Regions from separate parts of the Gallibacter sp. Marseille-QA0791 genome, predicted to be linked through region 2. Evidence: predicted binding sites of a transcription regulator. Region 2 holds the regulator's gene; the other holds the start of a gene.
What was found. The regulator Rex, encoded in region 2, represses fermentation and respiration genes when NADH is low (regulators of the CRP and FNR family bind a similar motif). The targets are predictions, from matches to a motif close to ATTGTTAANNNNTTAACAAT.
Positions count from the first base shown of each region.

Region 1: a site for Rex is predicted at 1,906-1,925, ahead of ACQY69_RS01070 (acyl-CoA dehydrogenase). Genes of this name have one in related genera too.

Region 1 is NZ_CBCPMH010000001.1:209,879-213,293, forward strand. It holds gene ACQY69_RS01065 (fructose-1,6-bisphosphatase) at 1-1,761, shown strand, start outside; gene ACQY69_RS01070 (acyl-CoA dehydrogenase) at 1,993-3,135, shown strand; gene ACQY69_RS01075 (electron transfer flavoprotein subunit beta) at 3,158-3,415, shown strand, end outside.
Region 2 is NZ_CBCPMH010000001.1:2,377,246-2,380,660, reverse strand. It holds gene ACQY69_RS10985 (DNA-3-methyladenine glycosylase family protein) at 1-378, opposite strand, end outside; gene ACQY69_RS10980 (hypothetical protein) at 375-1,181, opposite strand; gene ACQY69_RS10975 (DUF362 domain-containing protein) at 1,255-1,428, shown strand; gene ACQY69_RS10970 (redox-sensing transcriptional repressor Rex) at 1,507-2,157, opposite strand; gene acpP (acyl carrier protein) at 2,176-2,403, opposite strand; gene ACQY69_RS10960 (ABC-F family ATP-binding cassette domain-containing protein) at 2,547-3,415, opposite strand, start outside.

The DNA.
Region 1 (3,415 bases), 2.2 Mb from region 2:
AGGTCGAAGATCGAGGAATTCTTCGGCCCGGAACTCACCAGAGATGAACGGGATGAGCTGGCTGCCCTCATTTACAACGCTGAAGCGGAGATAAAAAGGCGTAAGAGGAGTGGGGAAGATTTTGAAAAATGGTGTAAGGTGTCCATATTCAGGCTGGTGGTGATATGCAAGTCGGTGACCAACAAGTACACCAGGTCAAAGGTCAGAAAGCGCCTTCCTAAGGAGTACGCCTATATCATAGACGAGCTGCTCCACAACTCCGATGATGAGAACAAGGGAAATTACTACGGACAGATAATAGCCACCATCGTGGAGTGCGGCATAGCCGAGGATTTTATCATTGCCTTCACAGATGTCATAAGCTCCCTGGCTGTAGACAAGCTCCACATCATAGGCGATATATGGGATAGAGGAGCGCATCCTGACGCCATCATGGACTTTCTCATGGGTCATCACGACGTGGATTTCCAGTGGGGAAACCATGACATCGTATGGATGGGCGCCGCTACCGGAAACTGGGCGTGCATCACCAATGTGCTGAGAATGAACATAAGTTACAATAATTTCGACATGCTGGAAATAGGCTATGGTATCAACCTCAGGCCGTTGGCTGTCATGGCGGAAAAGGTATACGGAGATGACCCTTGTCAGTATTTCATGCCTAAGAGGCTGGACGAGAATAAGTTCGACCCTATCGACGACAGACTGGCGGCTAAGATGAACAAAGCCATATCGATATGTCAGTTCAAGGTGGAAGGACAGCGGATAATGGCTCATCCGGAATATGGTCTGGAAAACAGGCTGCTGCTGGACAAGATAGACTTCGAGAAGGGGACGGTCCGACTCAGAGACGGAGAATTCCCGCTGAGAGACACTAATTTCCCTACGATAGATCCGGAAAACCCTTACGAGCTCACAGAAGATGAAAGAAACATGCTCAACGCCCTTGAAGCATCGTTTTTGCAGAGTGAAAAGCTGCAGGCACATATAAGATTCATATACAGCCACGGAGCTCTTTATACTATATGCAACGGCAATCTCATGTATCACGGGTGTATCCCGATGGATGAGGAAGGCAATTTCGAAAAGTGTACGGTCAACGGCATTACCGCGTCGGGGAAGGAATATATGGATTATTTGGATTCTCAGGTAAGAAAAGCTTATTTCGAGCCTGACGAATCAGAAGAGACGGGCAGGTCGGGAGATCTGATGTGGTATCTGTGGCTCAGCAGCAAGTCGCCTCTTTTCGGAAAGGATCAGATGACCACTTTCGAGCGATGTTTCGTGGCTGATAAGGCAACTCACAAAGAGCATACAGTTCCTTATTATAAATTGATAAACCGCAAGGAGATATGCGAGAAAATATTGCTCGAGTTCGGTCTGGACCCCAAGGATTCCATAATACTCAACGGGCACGTTCCTGTTAAGATAAAGGACGGAGAGAGCCCTGTCAAAGGAGAAGGGAAGCTCATCGTCATCGACGGAGGCATGTCAAAAGCTTATCAAAAACAGACGGGTATCGCAGGATACACGTTCATATTCAACTCCAGGTTCATGGCGCTGGCGGAGCACAAGCCTTACAGCCCGCTGAAAAAGGACGGTACACAGGAATTCCACACTCCTGTCATCAGAACGGTGAAGACGCTGGAAAAGAGGATGCTGATAAAGGATACCGACATCGGCGAGGAGCTGCAAAAGGAGGCGGATGAGCTTAAAGCACTGGTCAGAGCTTACAGAACGGGGCGTCTGAAAGAAATGTAAATATTCACGCATTTTTAACAAAGGAATAAAGTTGTTGTAGCTGAAGTACAAATAAAGGGAATGCTTGTAAATGGCGTAAATGTGGGGATTTAGCTAAAAAACAACTTGAAATACCCATGAAAAAATGGTTTAATGGGTATGTAGATTGTTACAAACATAACGACTTGCTGAGGCGCCAAACCACGGCAAGGTTATATTAAAAACGTTATTAGTAATTAAGGAGGCATGTACATGAACTTTCAACTGACGAAGGAGCAAGAATTCGTAAGAAAAATGGTAAGAGAGTTTGCCGAAACCGAAGTTGAACCTTTGGCAGCAGATATCGACAAGGAACACAGATTCCCTGTTGAGACTGTGGAAAAAATGGCAAAATACGGTCTTTTAGGAGTACCATTCCCGACCGAGTACGGCGGGGCAGGTGGAGACCATATCTCATATGCCATCACCGTTGAGGAACTTTCAAGAGTCTGTGCGTCGACAGGCGTTATCTGCTCGGCACATACTTCCCTCTGCTGCTGGCCTATTTTCAACTGGGGTAATGAAGAGCAGAAGAGAAAGTATCTCCCTGATCTGCTTTCAGGAAAGAAGCTGGGAGCGTTCGGTCTGACCGAGCCAAATGCAGGAACCGACGCGTCGGGACAGCAGACGAGAGCTGAGGATATGGGCGATCACTGGCTCATCAACGGATCGAAGGTGTTCATCACCAACGGCGGATATGCCGATGTATTCGTAGTAATGGCCATGACTGACAAATCAAAAGGAAATCACGGAATAAGCGCTTTCATCGTTGAAAAGGGAGATGAAGGCTTCTCCATAGGTAAGACTGAAGATAAGATGGGTATCTGCGCATCTTCAACTACAGAGCTGGTATTCCAGAACTGCAAGATTCCTAAGGACAGACTTCTGGCGGATATAGGACAGGGATTCAAGGTTGCCATGTCCACGCTGGACGGAGGACGTATCGGTATCGCGTCTCAGGCTCTCGGTATCGCTCAGGGCGCTCTCGATGTAACGGTTGAATACATGAAGGCCAGAAAGCAGTTCGGCATGAAGCTTTCCCAGATGGAAGCTCTGAGATTCACTGTAGCTGAGCTCGCTACACAGATCGAGGCCGCAAGACTTCTTGTTTACAAGGCTGCCAACATGAAGGATAAGCACCTTGCATACGGCCCTAACGCTGCTATGGCTAAGCTGTTTGCGGCAGAGACTGCAATGCACGTTACTACCAAGTGCGTACAGCTCCACGGCGGATACGGCTACACTAAGGATTATCCGGTAGAGAGAATGATGAGAGATGCCAAGATCACTGAGATCTACGAAGGTACTTCGGAAGTTCAGAAGATGGTTATCGCTGCATCGGTTCTCGGTAAATAGGAATTAAGGAGGAGAATATAACATGGCATTTAATATTATCGTATGTGCAAAACAGGTTCCTGATACGAATGTTATAAAGATCAACCCTAAGACTGGAACTCTGATCAGAGACGGAGTACCAAGTATCCTGAACCACGATGACGCTAACGCTTTGGAAGAAGCATTGATGATAAAGGATAAGTTCGATGATGTTCACATAACGGTCATCACGATGGGACCTCCACAGGCCAGCGATCTGCTGTTTGAGTGTATCGCCAAGGGCGCTGATGAAGGTATCCTG
Region 2 (3,415 bases):
CTGAGATATGATAAATGAGAGCAGGGTCTCCCACTTTTCCTGGTTTAGTATCCTGATGCCCTGACCATAATCTATGGCCCGCGCTATGACTTTATCCCTCTCTGCCAGCTTCTCCTTTATCTTGCCATAATCTCTGTCCAGATCCAGGTACTTTCTCCACACCGTCTGAAAATCCTCCTCGTCAGCGCCGTGTATGATCAGAATCTGACTGCTGCCATCGTACTCAATCAGCGCATGTCTGCCGAAAGCTGTCCCCACATACCTGCCTTTTTCATCCCGTTCCCATCTGAAGCACTGGCCGCAATCGAAGATGTTGTCCAGATCGAAATCTCTCACATCTTCGACGATGACGGCATTGCCCTTTTCCTTAACTATCATATCAGCCCTCTCACCTCCAGATCCAGTCTGTTGACGTTGAACGACGTCATCTCTTCTATCCTCTCAACGGCTGTCCTCTGAAACCGCGCGGCTGCTTCGTCCAGTCTTTCTCCGCGGCGAAAGGTGGCGGCCACATATATATCTATCCCATCCTGCATCCGCACGACTCCTACTCTGTTGATCTCCGCTACCTGTCGGTTCTCCCTCCTTACACACTCCACGATATCCGCCATGACTTTTTCCGATATCTCATAGTTCCCCAAATAGCTGTAAGTGGGTCTGACGACAGACTTCTCCGAAATATCTCTCCATGGGCCCAGCTCCTTCAGCAGCCGTCTGACAGGGATCATGAAGTAACCGGAAAACTGGCGCTTGAGCTGGAAAGTAGGAACGGGTATGACATGCTGCCCCATCTCATGCCTCTGTCTTCTGGCGATGTCCCTCTGAGCCTCCGTCGTTATCTCCTCTATGTATATGCTCTCGCCTATACGCCCTATGCCCAGACGTGCCGCTATCTTATCGACCATCCTGTCAGAAGTCCCTATTATCAGTATCGAAGACGGCTTCATCTTCCTGATGGCCGCCACCGTCTCATCTCTGTGGTCATCATCGGTGAACAGAGCCGTCTTGACAGCGCCTACCTTGGTCTTCTGCCGTTTGGCGGATATCCCGGCTACGACCTTATTGCGACAGATGAACAGCCCGTCATCTATGATACTCTCTATGTTTCGCTCCTTACACAGGTTCACAGCCTGAAAACTTTTTCCTGTCCCGCTTTTCCCTATAAGTCCGTAAACTTTCATCTTGAATTCCTCATAAAGGTTTGTTATAATCAGTTTGTCATTTAATGATATAATCTTAAAGGAGGTAGTTAAAATGGCTTATGTAATTAAAGACTCTTGCATCAACTGCGGTGCTTGCGCTGATGAATGTCCTACGGATGCTATTTCGGCTGGTGATTCCATGTACGTTATCGACGCTGACAAGTGTATTGATTGCGGTGCTTGCGCAGGCGCATGTCCTGTTGACGCTCCGGTTCAGGAAGACTAAGAGCGAGCATATATCATCTGAAAACAATAACCGTTTCGAAACGAAACGGTTATTTAATTTTACCGATATTCTTATGTATTATTTCTTTTCTTCCTGGCCTCTGTTCTTGTTCATATGATAGGCCAGAGAATGGAGACTGTCGCTTATATGCATGTTTTCCACGGCTACATGGTTAGGCGTCTCTATGTCTATCGGCGCAAAGTTCCACAGTCCTCTGACACCTGCGAAACATAGCTTATCCGCCACTTCCTGAGCTGCTTCCTTGGTGGTACATATGATACCTATATCGATATCGTTATCCTCAACGAACTCGACTATCCTGTCATAGTCCATGACTTCGATATCGTTTATCTTCATGCCTATAAGCCGGGGATTTATCTCGAATATGCCGCAAACGATGAATCCCGTCTTATAGTAGTATGTATGATTAGCGATGGCCTGGCCCAGGTTCCCTGCGCCTACGACCACCATCTTATACTGCTTATCCAGCCCCAGAATGGCGCTTATTTCATTGTAAAGGCCGTCCACGCTGTATCCGTACCCCTGCTGGCCGAACCCGCCAAAATTGTTGAGATCCTGCCTTATCTGGGATGCGGTATACCCAGTAAGATTACTGAACTCGCTGGAAGATATCTTGTCTATCCCCTTCTTCTGCAGCTCTCTCAGATACCGTCTGTACCTGGGCAGCCTCTTTATCACCGCATTGGAAATCTTCGCCTGTCTTTTCATGATAAAGCCTTTTGCAGTTTACGCTCTGGCCTCGACATAGCTTACGATATCGCTTACTGTCTGGAACTTTTCAGCATCTTCGTCCGGAACTTCGATATCGAACTCATCTTCGATAGCCATAATGATCTCAACAGCATCGAGAGAATCAGCTTCCAGATCCTTCATCAGATGAGTCTCCATCGTGACCTTATCCTCGTCAACTCCCAGCTGCTCAGCGATTATTCCTTTGATCTTGTCTAATGTCATGATATATACCTCCATCACAAAATATACTTTTTCACTTGATTATATCATAGGGTCTTTGCCCCTACAACTTCCAACATTATAGAGGAAGAATTCCCTTATTGCAATAGTTTTGATAAAAAAATCGACGGTCTGTCCTTCTCATTTCACTGCTCCTGAAGCTGGAGCCATTTCTCGTATCTGTCGTCAAGTTCATCCTTCTTTTCCGTAAGCATCTTTCCTATCTCGGCAAGCTTCACATGGTCGGTAGCCACCTCCTGGCGGCACAGTTCCGCTTCCAGCTCTCCTATCTCTTCCTCGATGCTCTGTATCTCCTTCTCCAGCGCCTCCCGATGCCTCCTCAGACGCCTTTCCTCAGCTTCCTTTTCCTTCTGGATACGCCGTCTTTCCGCTGACGAGAGGTGCTCTTCCGCTTCAGCCCCCGCGCCTTTCGATACTTCCTCTGCCGCCGTCGAGGTCCTCGCTTCTCTGTCTTCCTGCATGCCCTCCAGATACTTCTTCCCTGACTGTATCTGCTGCTGCTTCTTCTCCACATAGTAATCGTATGTACCGAGATAGTTCTCTATTCCATCGGAGGTCAGTTCCATTATCCTGGTAGGTATCCTGTTGAGAAAATACCTGTCGTGGGATACGATGATACTGGTTCCCGGAAACTCCAGCAGCGCTTCCTCGAACACCTCCTTGGATTCTATATCCAGATGATTGGTCGGCTCGTCCAGCATCAGCACGTTGGCTCCTGACAACATGAGTTTCAGCAGGGAAAGTCTGGCCTTCTCACCGCCGCTGAGAGCTCCTACCTTGAGGAATACGTCCTCTCCTCTGAACATGAAGCGCCCCAATATGTTCCTTATCTCACCGTCGGAATACAAGCCGTAGGAATCCCTCACTTCCTCAATGACTGTATTGGCGCCGTTAAGGAGCTGCTGACCCTGATCGTAATAGCCGAATTTGACGTTGTAGCCTATCTTGATCCGTCCCGTATTACACGAAATCTCTCCCATCAGTATTTTCAGCA